Regions from separate parts of the Vibrio sp. YIC-376 genome, predicted to be linked through region 3. Evidence: predicted binding sites of a transcription regulator. Region 3 holds the regulator's gene; each other region holds the start of a gene.
What was found. The regulator PurR, encoded in region 3, represses purine synthesis genes. The targets are predictions, from matches to a motif close to TNANGNAAACGTTTNCNTNA.
Positions count from the first base shown of each region.

Region 1: a site for PurR is predicted at 4,106-4,125, ahead of WJM94_RS14450 (uracil-xanthine permease family protein). Genes of this name have one in related genera too.
Region 2: a site for PurR is predicted at 4,222-4,241, ahead of WJM94_RS09700 (NCS2 family permease). Genes of this name have one in related genera too.

Region 1 covers NZ_JBBWFK010000007.1:68,140-76,167, reverse strand. The annotation lists gene purN (phosphoribosylglycinamide formyltransferase) at 82-732, opposite strand; gene purM (phosphoribosylformylglycinamidine cyclo-ligase) at 862-1,902, opposite strand; gene upp (uracil phosphoribosyltransferase) at 2,083-2,709, shown strand; gene WJM94_RS14450 (uracil-xanthine permease family protein) at 2,803-4,056, opposite strand; gene WJM94_RS14445 (DUF2066 domain-containing protein) at 4,492-5,691, shown strand; gene WJM94_RS14440 (DUF2069 domain-containing protein) at 5,762-6,202, opposite strand; gene wrbA (NAD(P)H:quinone oxidoreductase) at 6,225-6,794, opposite strand; gene arsC (arsenate reductase (glutaredoxin)) at 6,795-7,145, opposite strand; gene WJM94_RS14425 (beta-barrel assembly-enhancing protease) at 7,162-8,028, opposite strand, start outside.
Region 2 covers NZ_JBBWFK010000004.1:160,148-168,175, forward strand. The annotation lists gene WJM94_RS09685 (succinylglutamate desuccinylase/aspartoacylase family protein) at 1-822, opposite strand, end outside; gene WJM94_RS09690 (DUF3332 domain-containing protein) at 1,150-1,689, shown strand; gene WJM94_RS09695 (aminoacyl-histidine dipeptidase) at 1,759-3,231, opposite strand; gene WJM94_RS09700 (NCS2 family permease) at 4,263-5,552, shown strand; gene tet(34) (oxytetracycline resistance phosphoribosyltransferase domain-containing protein Tet(34)) at 5,834-6,298, shown strand; gene frsA (esterase FrsA) at 6,391-7,638, shown strand; gene crl (sigma factor-binding protein Crl) at 8,016-8,028, shown strand, end outside.
Region 3 covers NZ_JBBWFK010000011.1:28,833-36,860, reverse strand. The annotation lists gene glgA (glycogen synthase GlgA) at 1-1,080, shown strand, start outside; gene WJM94_RS18700 (alpha/beta fold hydrolase) at 1,206-2,009, shown strand; gene WJM94_RS18695 (putative signal transducing protein) at 2,051-2,374, opposite strand; gene WJM94_RS18690 (TVP38/TMEM64 family protein) at 2,374-3,066, opposite strand; gene WJM94_RS18685 (TfoX/Sxy family DNA transformation protein) at 3,248-3,838, opposite strand; cyclic di-GMP riboswitch class I at 3,955-4,044, opposite strand; gene purR (HTH-type transcriptional repressor PurR) at 4,313-5,317, opposite strand; gene torD (molecular chaperone TorD) at 5,752-6,399, opposite strand; gene torR (two-component system response regulator TorR) at 6,665-7,378, shown strand; gene elyC (envelope biogenesis factor ElyC) at 7,471-8,028, opposite strand, start outside.

The DNA.
Region 1 (8,028 bases), on a different contig from region 3:
CAATTCTTTCTAGCTAATTATAAGGCAGTCATCAAGACTGCCTTTTTTGATTTTTTGAATCTGCGAGAAAGAGTTAGAGGACTACTCTTCATCTTCAGCGGCGGCGTAGCCGTGCTCACCGAGTTCTTTTCCATCTAAGCAAGCTTTACCATTGAGCATCTTCAGTCTGTCTTCAACCAGCCACTTAGTCACAATTGGATAGATGGTGTGCTCTTGAGTTTGCACGCGCGCTGCCAGTGTTTCCGCATCATCATCTTCAAAAACAGGCACTTTTGCTTGCAGAACAATTGGGCCACCGTCTAGCTCTTCCGTCACAAAATGAACACTGGTGCCGTGTTCTTTATCTTTTGCATCAATTGCACGCTGGTGGGTGTGCAAGCCTGGATACTTTGGCAGCAGGGAAGGGTGAATGTTGATCATTTTGCCCATGTAATGCTGGACAAACTCACTGCTGAGAATGCGCATGTAACCGGCCAGAATGACAGCGTCAGGTTTGTACTGATCGATTTGTTTCATTAACTCAGCATCAAATGCGTCGCGTGATTCAAATGCCTTTGGATCGACAAAATGGCCATCAACATTAAATTTTTTCGCTCGCTCTAATCCGTAAGCATCCGCTTTATTTGAGAAAACGGCAGCGACTTGTGCGTTAGGCATATTCGCTTCACATGCTTCCAGTATCGCTTGTAGGTTACTGCCACTACCAGAAATGAGGACCACTATGTTTTTCATGATGTTGAGACTGCCTTACTATTGTAGGTTTTCTAAATTACCTACTATTGAAATGGTTTTCGAGTTCCAGATAGCAGAATGAGGACCTAGTGTCCTCATTCTTTTTATTTTTTGAGCGAGAATCGCAAGTTAGTTAATTTCAACTTGTTCTTCATTTGCTTCCGCTTGAGCGATTTCACCAATCACCCATGCGTTTTCGCCTTCTTCTTGTAGAAGTGCAACTGCTGCTTCAGCTTGTTCTTTAGGTAGGGCAACGATTAGGCCAACACCACAGTTAAATGTACGGTACATTTCGCGGGTTTCTACGTTACCTTTTTCTTGTAGCCATTGGAAAATCACTGGCCATTCCCAGCTGTTACCGTCGATCACTGCTTTAGTGCCTTCAGGTAGTACGCGAGGGATGTTTTCCCAGAAACCACCACCAGTGATGTGCGAGATAGCGTGAATGTCGTGCTTCTCAATCATCTTAAGTGCTGATTTGATGTAAATCTTAGTTGGTTCAAGAAGGTGTTCACCGATAGTACGGCCGTCTAGTACTTCATCTTTGTCAGCACCAGAAACTTCAAGGATTTTACGAACCAGTGAGTAACCGTTTGAGTGTGGACCGCTAGAACCTACAGCGATAAGGGCATCACCGACTGCAACTTTAGTGCCGTCGATGATATCTTCTTTTTCTACCACGCCAACACAGAAACCAGCAACGTCGTAGTCTTCGCCTTCGTACATTCCAGGCATTTCAGCCGTTTCGCCGCCGATAAGTGCACAACCAGCTTGCACACAGCCATCCGCGATACCAGAAACAACATCTGCCGCTGTGTCTACGTCTAACTTACCTGTTGCGTAGTAATCTAAGAAGAACAATGGCTCAGCACCTTGCACGATTAGATCGTTTACACACATAGCAACAAGGTCGATGCCGATGGTATCGTGCTTGTTCATATCCAGTGCCAGGCGAAGTTTAGTACCTACACCGTCGGTACCAGAAACCAGTACAGGTTGTTTGTATTTCGTCGGTAATTCGCATAAAGCGCCAAAACCACCGATACCACCCATCACTTCAGGGCGACGAGTACGTTTAACCGCACCCTTAATACGATCTACAAGCGCATTGCCTGCATCAATATCTACACCAGCGTCTTTATAGCTAAGAGAAGAGTTATTACCACTCACAGGGAAGTCCTCGGTATTTAAGTTGGATATGAAAACGGCGCTATTCTACCAGTGCTTAATTACAGATAGCAAACGTTTGCGCGAGTTTTTTTCTTTAGTCATATATCCTGATTTCCTAGTGGAAATCGTGTATAATCTGAAGGTTTGTTTAAATATAGCCAACTATAGCCGGAGATGGACATGAAAGTTGTTGAAGTAAAGCACCCTCTAGTAAAACATAAAATTGGTCTAATGAGAGAAGGTGATATCAGCACAAAGCGTTTTCGTGAATTAGCGACAGAAGTCGGTAGCCTACTTACTTACGAAGCGACAGCAGACTTTGAAACTGAGAAAGTTACTATCGAAGGTTGGAATGGTCCAGTAGAAGTTGACCAAATTAAAGGTAAAAAAGTAACAGTAGTGCCAATCCTTCGTGCTGGCCTGGGTATGATGGATGGTGTTCTTGAGCACATGCCAAGTGCACGTATCAGTGTAGTCGGTATTTACCGCGACGAGGAAACACTAGAGCCAGTACCATACTTTAACAAGCTTGCGTCTAACATCGATGAGCGTATCGCGCTGGTTGTTGATCCTATGCTGGCAACTGGTGGTTCGATGATCGCGACTATCGACCTTCTGAAAGAGAAAGGTTGTAATCAGATTAAAGTTCTTGTTCTGGTTGCGGCTCCAGAAGGTATCGAAGCGCTGGAAAAAGCACACCCAGACGTTGAACTATACACAGCGGCAATTGATGAGAAGCTGAACGACAAAGGTTACATCGTTCCTGGTCTTGGTGACGCGGGCGATAAGATTTTTGGTACTAAATAAGCGCACAAAACACGCTTAATCAGTTGTGAACAAAGAAGAAAGGCTTGGTTAATACCAAGCCTTTTTTGTATGTGTCTAAGTTGATTCGGCAAATTAGTTTGTTTTGTCTTCTTCGATTTGAGCGTTATCTACAACGTGGTTTTCACCTAGGTCGTGTGGAAGAATCAGGTTTAGAATGATCGCCACGATACCGCACAAGCTAACGCCTTGCAGGCTGAATTCGCCAATACCGAAAGCCATGCCGCCGATACCAAATACTAGCGTAACAGCAACGATAACCAGATTACGAGATTTGTGCAGGTCCACGTGGTTTTTGATCAGCGTGTTCAAACCTACAGTTGCGATAGAACCAAACAGTAGGATCATGATGCCACCCATTACAGGCACAGGGATTGTCTGTAGGATAGCGCCTAGCTTACCGACCAAAGCCAGAATGATAGCCGTCACCGCTGCCCACGTCATGATCACCGGGTTGAATGCTTTCGTCAGCATAACTGCACCGGTCACTTCACTATAGGTTGTATTTGGTGGCGCACCAACCATAGCTGCAGCCATAGTCGCTAAACCGTCACCCGCGATTGTGCGGTGCAGGCCAGGTTTTTTAAGGTAGTCTTTGCCAGTCACATTTGAAATGGCCAGTATGTCACCCACGTGTTCTACCGCGGGAGCGATCGCCACCGGAATCATAAATAGAATCGCGTTGATGTTGAACTCTGGCGTTGTGAAGTTTGGCATTGCCAGCCACGCGGCTTGAGCAACTGGAGTAAAGTCGACCACACCATATGCGAGAGACACAGAGTAACCTGCTAAAATACCACCAACAATTGGTACTAGCTTCAAGAAACCTTTCGCAAACACGCTCAATGCAATGGTCGTTAGCAGTGACACTGATGAAATCATAATGGCGGCATCACCATTGACCAGTTGAGCGGCGCCATCACCTGTTTTACCAATCGCCATGTTAACGGCTGTTGGTGCTAAGCCAAGTCCGATAACCATAATAACTGGGCCAACAACCACAGGTGGCAGAATCTTATGGATAAAGTCTACGCCACGAATTTTGATCATTGCGCCAAGTGCAATATACACCATACCTGCTGCCATTAAGCCACCCATTGTTGCACCGATACCCCATGTTTGGATACCGAACAGAATAGGAGCAATAAACGCGAAAGAAGAGGCAAGGAAAATTGGGACAGAACGTTTAGTGATCAATTGGAAGAGGAGGGTACCGACACCGGCACCGAAGAGTGCTACGTTTGGATCGAGTCCTGTCAGAAGGGGCACGAGTACCAAAGCACCAAAAGCGACAAAGAGCATCTGAGCGCCTTGTAACGCATTTTTCATAATCATTTCCTATTTAAAGATACGCAGACAAATCCGGCGAATAGTATCACTCAGCAAACGTTTGCGACAATGCTCAGATCAAATTTTTCGATGATTTTAAGTGGACAAAGTATGTTTTGAGAGTGGCTAGTTTGCAAAAGTGTCTGTTTTATGAGCTGAAATTCATATTTTGTTAGATGCGCCGCAAAGAAAAGGGTGTAATGTCGCGTTTCTTGCATTAGATAAGTAATCGTGGAGACATTTATGTGTTCATTCGTTTCCCGAATAAGCAATCAGGCACTTAAGGAAAAAGGGTGGCTAGTTAATGTACTCTAAAGGTCGTTCCGAAAGTGGCCTAAGTTGGTCATATTTCAAGCTATTTACATTTGGGTCGCCTTGCTCCGGGTTTGATAGTTTCTTATTATGCAGTTTCTTGTTTAGAGGAAAATGAAAACTATGCGCTATTTAGTTCTTTTATTGATAGGTTGGTTGTCCCTGCCAGTGTATGCATCAACTCAGGTAGATATCTATCATGCCGAAGTCGTCATCGATAGTGAACAGGAAAACGGTGAGTCTTTGGCTAGAGAACAGGGTATGAAAGATGTGATTGTTAGAGCAACTGGTTCACAATCTTCTTTAAGCAACCCGGTTATTCAAAAAGCTTTGAACTCCAGTTCCAGTTACATTTCTCAACTTGGTTACGGGCAAGTCAATGGTCAATCAAGTTTAAAGATGCGCTTTAATGGTGGCCAGATTCACTCTCTTCTAACGCAAGCACAATTACCTTCGTGGTCACCTCACCGCCCTAATATCCTTGTCTGGGTAGTAGAAGAGCAGGCTTATGATCGCACCGTTGCCTGGGAACACTCAGATTCTTCAAACATTGCGGCGCTGCGTTCCGCTGCAGAAGCGAGAGGGTTACCAATCACCATTCCTGTGGGCGATTTTGAAGATGTCACGGGCGTGAATGTGTCCGATCTTTGGGGCGGTTTTGTTGAACCAATTGCTAAGGCCAGCCAACGTTACCCAGTTGACGCCGTACTTGTGTTGCGTGCACAAGGCGATCAAGTCCGCTGGACTCTTTACGATCAATCACCATCTGCAATTATTATTTCTCAACGCACCCCACGTAGTGGTTCTGCTTCGGGGGCTGATGCCATTACAACAACGGTAGATGGCATTACCGATTATTACGCAGGCAAGAGTGCCGTTGTAGTCTCTGGCGAGTCTTCTGAGGGCATTACGATGAAAGTCGTTAACATTACTTCTGCCTCAGATTTCTTCCGTTTAGAAAGTGCGTTGAAGAAGCTCAACTCTGTTGCGGGTAGCGAGATTAAACGTGTTCAAGGTAATGAGTTGACGCTTAGGCTTCATCTATTGGCATCAAAACAGGCCTTTGAACAAGAAGCGTCATCGATTTCTCAGTTAGCGGTGTATGAAGAGCCGATTAAGCCAGTTGAAGAGGTACGTCCTGTGCAGGCGACGCAAGAGCCAATACCAACGGAAACATTGGCGGAAGAAGAACAATTAAATTCAGACGTTGTGACGGCTGAAGTGCCGGTTCAAGAGGAGCAGGAATCAGAGTCTGTCATTATCGCGCCAACACAAGAACAGTATGATGTAATCTACGAGTGGACCGCTAGCCAACGTTCTTAAAATACTAATGATTCTAAAATAATAAAAAGAGTCGCAAATCGCGACTCTTTTTTTGACACTTTGAAATTGCTTATTTATTGAATTTGGCTTTTTCTTCTTTTTCTACTTGGGATAAGCGTTTGAGCTTAAGCCCGAGCTCTTTGCCTCTCGCTCGCGCAAACAGAATGTTGCCAATGAAACCAAAAGTAGTCAGCACCAGTTCAACTACCGCTAGCCAACGTTCCCCATCATCGACGTAAAGGATGGTTAGTCCATGCAGGAAGTACAGCATTAGCACGAAGTTGGCCCATGCATGAGTGTAAGGTTTTCCAGCCAAGATGCCCGGAAGAGGAAGTAATAAGGGTATACACCATGCAATTGCTAAGGTTGTGCTGCTTAAGTGAGGGTGAGGCGATAAAGCGAGCTGCCAGATTGCTACCCACGCTAATAAAGCCAAGTTGCCAAATAAAGCCAGATATCGATAGCTTTTAGTTTGGGCACCAAGTGCAGGTTGGTCAAAAGATTCAGACATCGATTTACTATCCTTGAATTTACTAACAGCCTTTGAGCTTTAATGCTGCTGTTGCCAGTCGTTTACCCAGTTTCTGAGCCAGACGAGCCTCGTCGTTGGTAAGACTTGGATCTTTTCCTACACTGCTTGCGCCATATGGTGTTCCACCAGAGATCGTTGAGTGTAGTTCGGGTTCCACATAAGGTATGCCAAGTAGCATCATCCCGTGATGCAATAATGGCGTCATCATGCTTTGTAACGTCGTTTCCTGCCCACCATGCATCGAAGATGATGAGGTAAATACACAAGCTGGCTTATCAATTAAGTCACCGCTCACCCACAAAGGAGTGGTTTGATCCCAGAAGTGCTTTAGAGGCGCTGCCATATTGCCAAACCAAACAGGACTGCCAAACGCGAGGCCGTCGCAATTTTTCAGTTCTTCTAGAGTAACAATTGGATCGGAAGGGGTATGTGAGTGAGGTGACAATTCTTCAACTGTTCGCAAAATTGCTTGGCATTGAGGAGTCGATTCGACTCCTCTTGCTATCTGTCTTGCCAGTTGTTTTGTTGCGCCATGACGGCTGAAATACAAAATAAGGATCTGGCAATCCATTTATAGAATATCCAACACTTGCTCTGGTGGGCGACCGATTTTTGCTTTGCCGTTTGCTACCACTACTGGACGTTCAAACAATTTTGGGTTTTGTGCCATTGCTTCGAACAGTTGCTCATCACTGACTGACTCATCATCTAAGCCTAATTCTTTGTATTCGCTTTCTTTAGTACGCATCATGTCACGAACTGATGAGAAACCGAGTTGAGCATACAGGGCTTTTAGTTCATCTACGTTAAGTGGGTTATCCAGGTATTTTACGACTTCTGGTGTAACACCATTTTGTTCAAGCAGTTCAAGAGTTTGACGGCTCTTTGAGCAACGAGGGTTGTGATAAATCACGACTGACATGGTTTTCTCCATTTCGTTATTGTAATGCCATGAATCGATCTCTTTGGATCATGAGTTGGTCAATACGAGCATCGTATCGAGCTTGTTCTAAGCTGCCCAACTGGGCCATTTTACTCGCTTCACTATAATATTGAATCGCTTTATTCCAGTTTGCTTGCAATGCCAAAATCTCAGCGCGTGCTGCTAACTCTTCGTCATTGCGTCCGAGTTCATGGTAATTCTTCGACAATAACTGCCAACCATTGGTATCTTCAGGGCGATCATGTGAGTAGCGCTGAAGAATGCGTACAGCTTGTTCGTATTGTTTTGCCTCAAGCAGGGCATTCGCATAGTTAATGGTCAGGACTGTGTTTTGAGGATTACGAGCGAGCGCACTACTCAACATTTCGACAGCTTTTTCAGGTTGTTTTTTTTCGATATAGAGATCACTCATCGCATCAAGATAGAACGGATTTCCTGGGTCTTGTGCCAACAGCTTTTTTAGGATTGGCTCAGCCTGAGACAAGCGTTTGCTGTCCATATGAACCAATGCACGTCCGTAATCGAACGCAAGCATGATATCGGCAGAGGCATTTTTCTGTGTACGTTCGAACCAACCTAACGCGGCAGGTCCATCAATGCCTGCATAACGCGCAACGATCCGTGCTCGAGCCAGATGGTAATCAATCGATGGGGCGATACGCATCGGTGGATAAGCTTGTGCTCGTTGTCGACTATCCGCAACGCGGTCTTCCGGTAATGGGTGGGTCAGCAGCATCGGAGGCGGTTTACTTGCATAGCGATACTCGTCAGCTAAACGCCCAAAGAAACGTGGCATGGCTTGCACATCGAATCCTGCTTTTGCCAGTGTCGAGATGCCAAAACGGTCGGCTTCCTTCTCATT
Region 2 (8,028 bases), on a different contig from region 3:
CTGTTCTACTTTATCCCCCAGATTAACGACAGTGCGTAAAATACCATTGCCTGGAGCACGTACCCAACTGGTGGATTTTGCTATCACTGGGTCTGGGAACTTCTTACGGCTCGCTCGTAGCATACCAATCGCCTGCATTACACGCTGAATACCCATTACGCCAGCACTGATTGATAGAGGATCGAAACGTAATGCTTCACCCGCTTCGTAAGTGAGAACCGGAATGTCACATTTCTCTGCTTCGCTACGCAAAGAGCCATCACGTAAAGCGGAGTCAATAATTACTGGCGTCGCGAATGCTTTGGCAATACGCAGTGTTTCTGGGTTACTTAGGTTTGCACGGATTTGTGGCAGGTTCGTTCGGTGTATAGCTCCAGTGTGTAAATCCAGAATATAGTTACAGCGCTTGGCAATGTTATTGAAGAAACCGTGCGCCATTCGAGAAGCGAGAGCACCTTTTTCGCTACCGGGAAAGCAACGGTTTAGATCGCGGCGGTCAGGTAAATAACGTGATTTATGTATCAACCCAAATACGTTGACAATAGGTACTGCTATCACAGTGCCTTTTAGCTTTAGTGGATCTAATTGGTTTATGATCTGACGAACGATTTCCACGCCATTAAGTTCATCTCCATGGATTGCGGCATTCACCATAAGCACCGGACCTTCTTGCTTACCGTGGATGATTTCCACCGGAATTGATAAAGGTGAGTGGGTGTAAAGTTGCGCCGCTTCGAATTCGATCTCTAATCGCTGTCCTGGCTGTATTTGATGCCCGAGTAACTCAAATACTCTATTTCTTTTATTTCTACTTCTAGCCATAAAACATCTCTGTCATATATGTTATCAACAATGTAACAATCGCGTCATAATCACACTAATCTTTCTAATTAAGGATACGACAAAATATTTTAATTAATGAGAATAAAAAATAGTCTCTTGTGAGATTTATGTTGTCAATATTACTTTTATTTTTGGCGTTATACATCGTCACCGCTATAGATGTGGGGGTTAATTATTGTTCAGGTAATTGTTTGAGTCTTAAAAATAATAATGAAACTTTTAGAGACAAAATTGACCTTTTTCCCTCATTTTTAATTCGCTAATATCCGCGACGGATTTTTACTTAATATCTATCTTGAGGTTTTGATGAAAAAGGCAATGACTAAAATCGGCGTAATGACTGCTGTTGCAGTTTCACTTTCTGGCTGTGTGGGCAGTAATGCAGTAACTGGTTATGTAATGGGTTTTAACCTAAAAGCTGTTGATAACCGTTATGCTCGTGGTGGCCTAAACATGCTTATGGCACCAGTATACGGTGTTGCGATCGCAGCAGATTACATCGTATTTAACTCATTGGAATTCTGGACAGGTAAAAACCCACTAAACGGTAAACCACATATTTTCGATTCTAAGGTGGATACTTATATTGATGTTAACCACCAGTTAGATAAATCTCTGACGACTGCACCAATGAGTCCATTAACTAATATCCGTGTTATTGAGCAAGGGCAGATGCAGCAAATTGACGAGAATACGATTCAAATGGACATCACCTACAATAATGGCGACACAGCGAAGCTAATGGGTGTACGTGAAGGTGATTTTGTTACTTACTACATTGATGGTGAAATAGTCGCGAAAACTTCGATGGATGAGTTGTCGGCGTATGCGCAAACTCGTGCGTAATTAGTGCAAGATTCACTGAATAAAAAAGGGTGCCTCGGCGGGCACCCTTTTTTATTATCGAACGGACAGTTATGCTTTCTCAGGGATGGCTTCCAGAAGAGCAACCATTTGATCCCAGAATAGCTGAACAGTATCGATCTTCACTTTCTCATCAGGAGAGTGAGGGAATTTGATCGTCGGGCCGAAGGAAACCATGTCCATATTTGGATAAGGTTCTTTAAACAGACCACATTCCAAGCCTGCGTGAATCACCATGATGTTCGGTTTGTGACCGTAGATACCTTCGTACATATCGCGGAAGATTGCCATGATCTCCGAGTCTGCATCTGGCTTCCATCCAGGGTAAGCGCCAGAAAATACGATTTGGGCATCAGCCAGTTCTGCAACGGAGTTCAGCATACCTTCAACTTGGCTACGTCCTGAATCAATCAGAGAGCGAATTAGACAAAGTACGGTCACTTTATTCTCTTCAGTGGTGATCACACCAACGTTTAGAGACGTTTCAACCACGCCTTCAATTTCGTCACTCATACGCATTACGCCGTTTGGACAAGCATTTAGCGCGGCAATGAAACGTTGTTGGTCTGCAGAAGCAAACGCTTGAGCGTCTGTTACGATCTCTTCGTTGAAGGTAACAATACCGGTTTCTACTTTACCTAGCTCTGCTTTTAGTAGCTCTGTGTAGTAGTTGAACAATTCTGCAAGTTTGTCTTGGTTCTCTGCTGGAAGCGCAACGGTTACGAATGCTTCTCGCGGAATTGCGTTACGTAGGCTGCCACCACGGAACTCAACCAAACGCAGATCCAGTGCACGTGCATGACCAGATAGGAAACGGCCAAGCAGTTTATTCGCGTTACCACGGCCGGTATGAATATCACATCCAGAGTGACCACCTTTCAGACCTTTCAGTGTTAGTTGGCGAGTAACAAAACCGACAGGGATGGCATCTCGAGTGATATCGAATGTCATCGCACCGTCGATACCGCCAGCACAACCCATGTACACTTCACCTTCTTGCTCTGAGTCTGTGTTTAGCAGGATATCACCTTCTAACCAGCCTGATTCGAGCCCGAAAGCACCAGTCATGCCTGCTTCTTCATCAATCGTCAGAAGTACTTCAATTGGACCATGCTTGATCTCAGTAGAAGCAAGAACCGCAAGACAAGACGCCATACCAATGCCGTTGTCTGAGCCAAGGGTGGTGCCTTTTGCGGTAACCCATTCACCATCGATATAAGGCTGAATTGGATCTTTAGTAAAGTCGTGATCTGTCTCTTCGTTCTTTTGCGGCACCATATCGATGTGTGCTTGAAGAACCACGCCTTTTTTGTTTTCCATACCTGGAGTTGCAGGCTTTTTGATGAATACGTTACCGGTAGGATCGCGACTAACATCTAAGCCTTGCTCTGTCGCCCAGTTGATAATGTATTGTGCGAGTGCTTCCTCATGCTTCGATGGATGAGGAATAGAACAAATCTTATCAAAAAAACGCCATAGCAGGGTAGGTGATAAGGTACTGATTTCAGAGTGGAATTCAGACACGTAAAGCTCCTTTTGATCTAATTTACCAAATATCTTATTTGAAAATTGTATATATCCAGTAGAAAATACTAATGATATTTGATAGGAATTAGAGCAAGAATACCATTTGAAGAGTGTGACTAGTAGTCGTCTATATAAGGATTTCTCCCTCTATTGTCACAGTTTATGAACAAGGTGAAAATTGGATGCTACCATTATCATATGCGCAAAAGATGGTCTTATTCATATTTCTGTAATTAAATTACATTAAGGTTGAAAGGTGAGCTTTGTTTGGAATTTTTTGTGATTTAAATCACCAAAAGTGTTGTAATTTAATTTCTTGGTGGTATATTTATAACCATCTTCAGAGAGAAGAATGAAATGCTCAAAGGATGAGTCCGTTTATCGCCTCCAGGGAACCGAGAAATCAACGAATGATTTAAATGATAGAGAAGGTGATAGTTATGAAAGGTTTACCGAGTGCAATGTTCTGGAATAGCAAATCTGTTTATACCGGCAACTTTGTATACCCAACAAGTTTTGGTTACTGATTCATTCTTTGGATGATGACTAGTAGTCAACGCATGTGACTTGAACAGTTTGTTCACCCCTATAATTTGGAATTTTTTTTCAGTAATAGTGCTGACATGATTCGCCGCCACTCAATTTGAGTGGCGTTTTTTTATGTTCATTTCTGTCGTCTGGCTAAATTCTCACCTCTAAGTGCCGATTCCTTTATCGCTTGTCTTTGTTATTCCAATTCTTCACTTATTCCGCTTAAAATTTATCTGAAAAGTCGGTGTTTCCAGCTGAAAGTTTAGTACATCGTTCAGTTTGCACCCTTTAGATATTTTGTATCTAAATTTGCTACTTATTGTTTCTTAATACTTAAATTTACAGTGCATTTGAAATGCTAGCCGACGGGTTTCATATCCTGCAAAAAAATCCCATTAGAGTGAAAAATCTATCTAGAATTTGCTATTTGATAACTTTATAATCCCCACCAATCGATTACGCAACCGTTTACTTTTTACCTTTAACAGGATTCGATCATGCTCGAAAGGCTCTTTAAACTTAGTGAAAATGGCACAAATGTGCGCACTGAGATCATCGCGGGTATTACTACCTTCCTCACCATGGCTTACATCATTTTTGTAAACCCAGCAATCCTCTCTGACACTGGTATGGACCGCGGTGCTATTTTTGTTGCGACCTGTCTTGCAGCAGCTATCGGCTGTTTCATCATGGGCTTAGTTGCAAACTACCCGATCGCACAGGCTCCGGGCATGGGGCTTAACGCATTCTTTACCTATTCTGTTGTGTTGGGTATGGGCTACACATGGCAGGTAGCGCTAGCAGCAGTATTCGTTTCTGGTCTTCTGTTTATTTTATTGAGTATTTTCAAAATTCGTGAGTGGATCATCAACTCAATTCCTCACTCTTTACGTACAGGTATCTCGGCTGGTATCGGTCTATTCCTTGCGTTCATTGCACTCAAAAATGCCGGTATTGTGGTTGATAACCCAGCTACATTGGTTTCTATGGGGCACATTACCTCGCTACCAGCAGTGCTAGCATCGGTTGGTTTTTTCCTGACTATTTCACTTGTTCACCGCAGCGTGAAAGGTGCGGTAATGATTGCGATTCTTACCGTAACTGGTCTAGGCATTGTATTTGGTGATGTTCAGTGGGGCGGTGTTATGTCAACACCTCCAAGCATTGCGCCAACGTTTTTACAACTAGACTTCTCAGGCTTATTTGAAGTTGGCATGATCTCAGTGGTCTTTGCTTTCCTATTTGTTGATTTGTTCGATACAGCAGGCACGCTGGTAGGTGTTTCTCAGAGAGCGGGTTTGACGGACGAAAATGGTAACATCCCTCGTCTGAATAAAGCACTGCTTGCTGACTCAACTGCAACTTCTGTAGGTGCTCTATTAGGTACATCAAACACGACGTCTTACATTGAAAGTGTTGCAGGTGTTGCTGCTGGTGGTCGTACAGGTCTAACAGCAGTTGTTGTTGGTGTTTTGTTTCTGCTGGCTCTGTTCTTCTCACCTCTTGCAGGTATGATTCCAGCGTACGCAACTTCAGGTGCACTATTCTACGTCGCGATTCTAATGCTTTCTGGTCTGGTAAGCATCGACTGGCGTGATTTGACTGAAGCGTCTCCAGTTGTTGTAACATGCCTTGTTATGCCACTAACCTTCTCAATTGCTGAAGGTATCACATTAGGCTTTATCTCTTACGCTGCTATTAAGCTATTTAGTGGTAAAGGTCGTGATGTATCGATGAGTGTTTGGGTCATGTCTGCCATCTTCATCGTGAAATACCTTGTAGGTTAATTCAATTTCGAAAAAGGCCAGTGCGGGCACTCGTTCGCACTGGCCTTTTGTTTTAACGTTGTTCACCGAAATCAATTTTTCTGCATCTTGACGTCATTTGGGTATAAATGTGGAGAAATTTGATATCACCATTGGTATTAAAATTGGCTTTCGGTAGAATAATCGTTTGCGCAGCTAAAAGCCCCGTCTCGTTCAGTTTGAGATGTTAGTTGAATGTATAGCTTAAAGGTCATTCGACTCAATGTTGGGGATGCATATTTTCAAATTATTAGGTTATTACAATGAGTAAAAAATTCATTATCACTTGGGATACGATGCAGACTTACTGTCGTGAACTGGCTGAAAAACAAATGCCAGCTGAGCAATGGAAAGGTATCTGGGCAGTAAGCCGTGGTGGTTTAATTCCTGGCGCTATCCTAGCTCGTGAACTAGGCATTCGTTATGTGGATACTATCTGTATTTCAAGCTACGACCACGACCATCAGCGTGACATGTCTGTGCTTAAAGCTCCAGAAGGTGACGGTGAAGGCTACCTAATCGTTGAAGACCTAGTAGATAGTGGTGATACTGCACGTCAACTACGTGAAATGTACCCGAAAGCAAAATTAATTGCTGTATGTGCGAAGCCATCTGGTAAAGAGTTACTTGACGATTACGTGGTTGATATTGCACAAGATACGTGGATTGAACAGCCATGGGATATGTCAATCCAGTATGTTGAACCTGTAAATCGCAAGCAAAAATAATTGCAGTCAAAAGAATATTGAGAAGTGCCCCTGTTTAGGGGCATTTTTTTTATTATCATTATATCTATTGCAAATAGCCTAGGATTCTTCATATGTCTGAAGATATCAGTAAAAACCTCTCTGAAACTTTGTTTGTGAACCACAAGCAAGCAAAAGAAACCTCTGGACTAACTCAGTACATGCCATCGAGCCAAAAAATCCTCGATGAACGAGAAGAGATGGGCGACCGCGCGTGGTATCGTCATTTGCTACGTCTGCAATGGGCATGGCAAGGTGTACCTCCTATAGAGATAGAAGAGGTGTTATCTAAAATAGCCTCCTCGCCGCACTCTCGCACTAACGATGACTGGCTAGACACCGTAATGGGTTACCACAGTGGTAACTGGACATTCGAGTGGATCAAATTGGGCATGCATCATCAAAAACGCTCTGAGGAGTTACAAGGTGAAGAGGCGGCAGAGCAGCTTTTTAGGGCATCTCTGTGTTTTAGCATTGCGGGTTACCCTCATTTGAAGAATGACAATTTGGCGTTGCAGGCTCAGGTTCTGGCTAACAAAGCGTATTCGGAAGCGGCCGAGAAAACCAAATACACGATCAAGCAGATTGAAGTGCCGTACCAAAATCGCAAAATCATTGCCAACTTACATTTGCCGAGAACGGACAAACAATTGCCCGTTGTTATGGTCAGTGCTGGCCTAGACAGTTTGCAAACGGATATGTGGCGATTGTTCCGAAATCGTTTAGCACCTAGAGATATTGCGATGGTGACCGTCGATATGCCTTCAGTAGGATACAGCTCTCACTGGCCTTTAACCGAAGATACGAGTTGTCTTCACCAGGCGGTTTTAAATGAGCTCTACTCGATTCCTTATGTTGATCATCATAAAGTCGGCTTAGTTGGCTTTCGTTTTGGCGGCAATGCCATGGTGCGCCTCTCATTTATAGAGCAGGAAAAGATCAAAGCGTGTGTGGCTTTGGGAGCACCAGTGCATGATCTGTTTTCCTCGCCTGCGAAACTGCAGAAAATGCCGAAGATGTATCTGGATCTGTTTGCATCGAGATTGGGTAAAAGTGTCGTAGATATCAACAGTATGGCAGGGCAAATGAAAGCGTGGTCGTTGAAAGTTCAAGGCTTTCTAACTAACCGTAGAACTAAGGTGCCAATTCTGGCATTAGGCCTGGAGGGAGATCCGGTCTCACCGTATAGTGATAACCAGTTGGTTGCGCTGTTTAGTCAGTACGGACAGGCGAAAAAAATCAGCGCTAAGTCAATTTCAAAAGGTTATGAGCAATCCCTCGATTTAGCCATAAAGTGGTTAGAAGATGAATTATTAAGATGACAAACCTTGCCATTCAGTTAAAGTGGATACTTGAGCAAAAATTAAGCTCATGAAATTTAAAAATAATAATGATACCCAAATAACCTCGAGATGATTGGTTCAGTGAGAATGACTTGGTTCACAGACGCGACAACGATTTGAAGGTCTAGGGTTCTAAATTAAAAATCGTTAACAAAGTCTGTTAGCCAAGACAACTCGCCCATGGGGAGCGTGTCACTGGCACGATTTCAGCGTCAAATAACTTGGAAATAGCTGGCTATTTCACTGCGTTATTTTCCTCGAACTTGCGCCAGTAACAACGCTCTGAACCCCACATCTTGAAGTCATTTGGGTATAGTCTTGAGTATTCACTATTTATTATGGAAACGGAGATTCATATGTCAGAGACGA
Region 3 (8,028 bases):
AGGCCAGATATCGTGCATGCCAACGACTGGCATACGGGGCTCGTTCCGTTTTTGTTGAAACACCGATATGGTTCAGATCCGTATTTCGTGAATACACACAGTGTGATTTCTATCCATAACGCAGTATTCAAAGGCGTATTCAGCTATGACGATGTGCAATGCCTCCCAGAGTTCCAGAGCCGAAGGGTTCATGACGCAGCAGTAAGTGAAACTCACATCTCAATGTTGAAAGCCGGTGTGATGAATGCAGATAAAATAAACGCCGTTAGCCCTACCTATGCTGAAGAGTTGAAAACAGAGTTAGGTAGTCACGGGATGTCTTGGGAGTTCCAACAGCGAGCGCACGACTTAGTCGGTATTCTCAATGGTTGTGATTACTCGGCGTGGCATCCTGACACAGATACTTATCTGCCTGCAAACTACCAAGCAAATTATGACAGCATGGTGGAAGGAAAAGCAGCTTGTAAAAAAGCACTGCAACAACGGTTAAATCTAGCAGAATCAGATTGTGCGATGTTTGGTATGGTTTGTCGCCTTACTATGCAAAAAGGGCTTCACTATTTGCTGCCTGCATTGGCGGATTTCCTTAAACATGACGTGCAATTGGTGTTGGTCGGCACGGGGGATCCTTCTCTGGCGGCTCAGGTGCATGACGTTGCTGCTGAGTTTCCTAACAAGTTTGTATTTGTCGAAGCCTATGATAATGAGCTTGCTCATTTAGTTGAAGCTGGGTCAGATTTCTTTTTGATGCCTTCTGAATTTGAGCCGTGTGGTTTAAATCAAATTTATAGCATGGCTTATGGTACCTTACCTATCGTACGAGGTGTGGGTGGCCTGAAAGACAGTGTGAATGACTATGATGCCGACCCATCTAATGCTACGGGGTTTGTGTTCTATGAACCAACACCTCAAGCACTGCTGTTAGCCATGCTAAGGGCTCTACTGCTTTATGTTCAAGAAAATGCCGAGTTGAAGCGAGTGCAGTTACATGCGATGCAACAAGACTTCTGCTGGCGAAAGGCAGCTGAAGAATATTTGCAGCTTTACCACTCAGCGTTAAAGCTTTTTATTCCGCATTGATGCCATATAAGCTAACCTAAAAATGTAACAAAAGGCACCAGTTCAGGTGCCTTAGTTATCTAGAGTGGGCGGAGTGTGGTAGGATTGTCTCCCTCAATTGATAAACTTGTTTTTTACTTTGGTATATGACTCAGCCACTACTTTTCCATAAAACCTATTTGCACCCTACCAGTAATGAGTGGGTCGTTTTCGTGCATGGTGCTGGTGGCAGCTCTTCGATTTGGTTTAAGCAAATTAAAGCTTATAAGCAGCACTTTAATTTGTTGTTGATTGATTTAAGAGGGCACGGTAAATCAAACCAGTTGTTAAAAGAGCTGATGACGAGTCGTTATACGTTTACTGAAGTCACACAAGACATTTTAAAAGTATTGGATCATCTGAAAATTCAATCGGCTCACTTTGTCGGGATGTCGTTAGGCACGATCATCGTCCGAAATATTGCAGAGTTGGCATCGGAGCGGGTTAATTCAATGGTATTGGGTGGGGCGGTGACTCGTCTCAACACTCGCTCACAAATACTGGTAAAGCTGGGTAACTTTGGCAAACATATCTTGCCGTACATGTGGTTGTATAAACTGTTCGCCTATATCGTGATGCCACAGCGTAATCAGCGTGAGTCTCGTCACTTGTTTATTCGAGAAGCTAAAAAGCTTTGTCAAAAGGAATTTAAGCGCTGGTTTATTTTGGCGGCAGATGTAAACCCGTTGATGAAGTACTTTAAAGACCGGGAATTAGATATTCCAACGCTCTACCTGATGGGGGACAGGGATTATATGTTCATCCAGCCAGTTAAAGAGATGGTAGCGGCACATAAACTTAGTGTATTGCATGAAATCCCAAACTGCGGTCACGTTTGTAATGTCGAGCGTCCGGAAGACTTCAATCAGCATTCGATTGAGTTCATCAAGCAACAAAGTTTAGTGGTGTAATTTATAAGGTTCTAGGACCTAGGACCTAACCCCTTAATTACTTAGGACCTTTCGTCTATTCGATACCCACATTGCCAGCAAGCGCCAAATTGCCCCTCATTCATCTCTGAACATTCAGGACACTGCCAATCTTGGTAAGTATTTGGCTGAGCCTGTGTTTGGTAAGCCGCAACAATAGCCATTGCTTTGATTTGTTGCTCTGAGTCGAATAGCCAGACATACGGGTCAGTATCATCACTAAATGGCAGTTCTCCTTTTAGACCGAAAATGCCTTCTCCCCTAACTTCGCAATGTATTTGCTCCATTTTAAGTAGCTCACAAACGATATGCGCTTCAGCAGGGTTGTTCGCGATAAATATTTTCATCAAGAACTTCCATTATGTTGAGTGTCTGTGGGTCTTACTTTCTTCATCACCCATTTGGCAATGATAGGAAACAGACCCAGCAAAGCAAATGAAGCTAAAACACTAGGAGAGACGATATCTGATACACTTTCAATGTTTGCCAATTGTGTACCTGCATTGAGATAAACGGCTGTCCCAGGGAGCATACCAATTTGGCTAGTGAGATAAAAACGGCCAACGGTCATCGGAGTTAATCCCATCAATAAATTGATCAGGAAAAAAGGAAAGACGGGAATCAAACGTAATGAGAGCAGATAGGACGAGCCATCTTTTTCGACACCTTCGTTGATCGCAGTGAGCTTTTTTCCGAACTTGGTTTGTACCCAGTCTCTTAATAGGTATCGGCTACTCAGGAAAGCAAGGGTAGCTCCGATTGTACTGGCAAAAGAGACCAAAACTAAGCTTGTCCAAAAACCGAATAGGGCAGCACCTAATAGAGTAACGACTGCTGCACCGGGAATAGAGAACGCTGCGACAGCGATGTAAGCGAAGAAATAGAGGGTCGTTGCAATAATAAAATTTTGTTCGATATAGGCATTCAGTGCCTCTTGTTGAGCTTTAGCGTTCTCCAACGTTAGGTGCTGGCTAAAATTAACGGCTAATAGAGTTACCGTTAAGAGCAGTATTAACCCAAAAATTAGCTTTTTGTTCATGTGCGCACTCCAGTTGGGCTACCCCTAGTTAAAAGTCTTAACAGATGTTCAGGAAAATGTGGTTTTTAATTTGTAGTTAATGGTTGTTGTTCAGACTAATAGACAGGCTATGACCTAAAAATATTTCAAAAAAAAACCGCAGGCTAGGCTTGCGGTTTTTAGAATAATATTTGAATACTTGTTAAGAAAGCGCGTTTTTCAGTTCTTCTCTTCGAGATTGAGGTACGACGCTCCAGTGAGTGCCGTTAATTGCGCCCTCTAAGGCCCAAAGAAGCTCAATACTTACCTTAGCTGAGTGGGAATCACGTATCGCTTTATAAGCGCTTAGTGCTCCTTCCTCTTCTAGCTGTTCTACTGATTCAATACCAGCTTTTTTTAGCATTCGTTCAGTAGCCAGCCTTAGGTTAGGCAAATCTTTCAATCTGTTAGGTTTACTACTGGCTTGTTGCTTTTTTTCTAATTTGGCTTGTGCTAACGACTGCTTTGCTACTTCTATCAAACGCTCGTTTGATTCCCATAAATCGTTGGAAATCGCGTAGTATTTAGTAACGACCGGAAACCCTCGCTTTTTATAAACGTAGGGTTTGAGTCCTTGCGTCTCGAAATTAGATGAAGTTTGTTGGTCTGCTCGTATATGAAGTTGATCATTCACAACTAGTGCAAACATCGTCTCATCAGCGAAAAGTCCAAAGCCACCAAACATTGAGCGCGACTTGATTGTACCAAGTGCCTCAAATAGCTTCATAGAATCTTTGAGTATCGGTTTATCCATGATGTGTTATCTCGGTGTAATTAACATTACGCCACCAAAAGTCAGGTCCGAGAGAATAGCAAATACATGCAGAAACAATGTCATTATAGGGTAAACTCATCATATGCATATTTGCCATCGGTAACCCCGCTACCTTCCATTTAATCAAATGGTTCAGGCCGGAAGCTTTGCGTCCCACCCTTTCGGATGGTTTGCCCTGTGCGTGACATGTCGAGAATACTTCGTCTCTTGAATTAACATCACATTTTAGCTAATAAAGTGTGATATTGGTTCAGGAAAATTCATTAAAATTATGCGTCGTGATGCATTTGTGAGGCAAGGGTTTTTTAATGAAAGGTATGGTTGTAAGAAAAGTATTACGCACAAATAAAACAGCAACTTACCTAATATTTAACTTTTTGATCGCTGATGATATTGAGTATAAGGCTTATGTTGAGACGAAAAATAAGCGCTCCGGAGAGCGCTTAATGTCAATTAATTGAGTTTCTTCACTGTATTTCGAACGACCAGTTCTGGCTGCATTTCAAAAATGCGTTTTTCGTGTTCTTTGTCTTTAATTCGTTCCAGTAGAATTTCGAATGCATTTTTACCGACACGACGTTTCGGTTGGTGAATCGTCGTGAGTGGTGGAGAAAAGTATTCGGCCAACTCGATATTGTCGTAACCAATCACGGAAACATCGTCGGGGATCTTAATGCCATTTTGTTGTAATCGGCTCATTAAGCCCAATGCCATTGTGTCATTGAAACAGAATACTGCTGTTGGACGTTGTTCCATTGCTGTAATTTTGTCTGCAACGAGAACAGCCGTATCGCACTCAAAGTTACCTTCAAGAATCCAATCTTCGTTTACAGGTATGTTCGCTTCTGCCATTGCACGGCGGAAGCCCATAATACGTTCTTGGCACGCTAGCTTTTCAAAGTGACCACTTAAGCAGGCAATATCAGTATGACCGTTGTCAATCAGATACTTGGTTGCGATATAGCCACCTTCTTCTGAGTTATCCATGATTTTGTCTGCTTGAGAGCTTTCTGGACCCCAATCCATGACTACTTTTGGAATGTCAGCGTGACGGTCAAGCATCTCTTTTAGCTCTTCCGTTAGGTCTGAACACATAACCAGGATGCCATCAACACGCTTTTCAGCCAGCATGCGAATGTAATCTCTTTGCTTTTCGTAGATACCGCCGGTATTACATAAAATAAGAGTGTAACCTTGACGATAACAGTAGCTTTCAACACCATCGATGACTTCTGAGAAGAATAGGTTAGTAGATTGAGTTACCAACATACCGATGGTACGAGTTGAGTTACATTTCAAACTACGAGCAACTGCACTCGGCGCGTAATTAAGCTCATCAACAGCTTTCATTACTTTTTCTTGAGTTGCTTCTGCAACAAAACGTGTTTTGTTGATAACGTGCGAGACTGTAGTAGTAGAAACGCCGGCTAATCGAGCAACGTCTTTTATAGTGGCCATAAATGGTGTCCTGTATCGAGCTACTAATATACCGTGGAGTATAAAACCTTTTGCTGAATGCTTTTTGTAAACTTAGCGCAACTAAAACGTTGATGCTGAGTATGATTAGCAGTGATAGCTCCGAAATCGGTAGAAGGTTTGTAGCAATACGGTTGAGTTGTCCTACCTTTTTCGACTGCACGAAGAAGAGATCGTCAACCTATTAAGAAAACACAAAAACCGCTTTATTTCAGCGGTTTACATAAAAATCATATTTAATCGTTTGCGTTCACATTTTAGCCCTATGTAGACTGGCTGGCAATAATTTCAGCAGCAGTTTTGTGTCTTTGAAGTCACATTTTGATTGCAAAAAAAAGCAAGCGATTGGAACTAGATTAGGGGCAAACGAATAAAAATGGGGAGCCTAAAAACAGGCTCCCAATAATTGGCGGCAATTATTCACCAAGAAGGTAAGTACTGTCCAGTTTACAAAATGCAATTAATAGTTGCGCGACGTTCGCGTAGAAGCCGAAATCATCCAGCTGCTTACATTTCGCTGCGAATTGTGGCAGCCACGATAAGAGTTGATGCACAATGAAGTCATTTTGTTTTGAGAAAGCTTCTTCCATATGCTTTTCCTGTTCAAACTCGTTGGAACGGATGATCATGTTTCCTAAAAAATCGAGTTCTACTGCTAAGTGATCGGCAGGTTCGTTGAGTTTGTCGTCCACTTGTACACCGAACTCAGCCATCAACTTCTCCATTTCCTCCGCTGGCTTATCATTAAGCAAACCGGTTTCACCAATGTACATAGAAGCGTAAGGCAGAGCGCCATACTTTTCTGTTTTTAAGAACAGTTCACAAAAGTCAGCAGCGAGTTCGAGCTGAGCGTCTTCACGATCTTGCAAGCGGTTCAGTGCATCTACCAGGGCATCAACGGAAGGTTTTAGCGATTCATTTTCACCTAAGCCAGCTAAAAAGCTACGAATTTCAACACTGTGGTAAGCTTCCAGTTCTTTGTCTGTCAGTTCTTTGGCGAACAAGCTAGAAAACCACCAGTAAATTTCGGCGCGTTTTTCATTAAAAGCTTTCACTTCTTGCATTTTAGGCTCCTGAATGATGCTTTATGTATAGCATCATAAAATCAATAACGGATGTCCTTTAAGTGTAATCAATTAAAATGAACAGCAATAACTACAACTATTATGTTTTATGGCCAAATGTGTCTGTTTATTAACAGTGTTCAGCAAGCTTGTTTTGAATCAACAAAAGCGTGAAATCTTGCTTTTTAATGTGCCAGTGACTAGAAATGTTAATAGTTATGAATAGAATACATCTCGGATAATAAAATGACAGAAAGTGGCGTAAATGAGCTATCACGTATTAGTCGTAGAAGATGATGTTGTAACGCGTAGTAAGCTTGCGGGATATTTCCAAAACGAAGGTTACACAGTGAGTGAAGCAGAGAGTGGCGCAGAAATGCGTGAAGTGCTGCAAGCTGGTGATGTTGACCTTATCATGCTGGATATTAACTTGCCGGGTGAAGATGGCCTGATGCTTACACGTGAATTACGTAGCCAATCGGATATTGGCATCATATTAGTCACAGGACGCACGGATAGCATCGACAAAATTGTTGGCCTGGAAATGGGGGCGGACGATTATGTCACGAAACCTTTTGAGCTCAGAGAGTTATTGGTTCGCGTTAAAAACCTGCTGTGGCGTATTTCAACCGCGCGCAATGGTTCGAGTAAATCGACAAGCGAGACGAATCAACAACACATTGTTCGTTTTGGTGAGTGGACATTTGATATTCAACGTCGCGCCCTAAGCCGCAATGGTGAGCCAGTCAAACTAACCAAAGCTGAGTATGAACTCTTGGTTGCGTTGTCCTCTTACCCGAATCAGGTCCTAAGTCGTGAACGTATTTTGAATATGATTAGTCATCGAGTGGATGCGCCTAACGACCGTACCATTGATGTCTTGATTCGACGTATGCGCGCCAAGATGGAGTTTGATCCCAAGAACCCACAAATTTTTGTCACGGTTCACGGTGAAGGCTACATGTTTGCTGGTGATTAAAACCCAAAAAACAGACTCAAGAAAAAGGAGAGCAGTTGCTCTCCTTTTTTGTTCCGTTAAATTACCTTAAGTAATGCACTCTGCGCATTTAGTTATTGAGGCTCTACCATTGGTGTCTCGCCAACCGTGTCTCTCAGGCGTTGCCAGATACTGCCAAGATACTCATGCCAGAAGAGCTCGGTTTGCTCTAAGTAACGAGCCTTTGGTGAGTATTTTTCCCAAGCTTGATTCACTTCTTCAATCGCCAGGAAGTTTGTAGGGGCTGGGATCGGTCTAATACCTGCTGCATTAAATTCATACAGTGCGCGGCTCATATGGCTGGCAGAGGTAACCAAAACGATTTCCTTTTGCTGGACAAACGCCGCAGCCTGACGTGCCTCTTCCCAGGTATCTTTCGCATCTTCCAATAAAATAATGTCGGATTTCGCAACACCAAGCGCCAGAGCAACGTTCGCCATCATACGCGCATGACTGATTTCGGAACCACCGTCATAGCCAGATAAAATCAACTTTGCGCCAGGGTACATTCGTAAGATACGAATACCTTCGCTTAGACGCATCAGTGCGGCACGACTTAACTGAGAAGTCGGTGGAATTTCGTCATCGATAACGTGGCCATTTCCCAATACCATGACGTAATCGATTGTGCC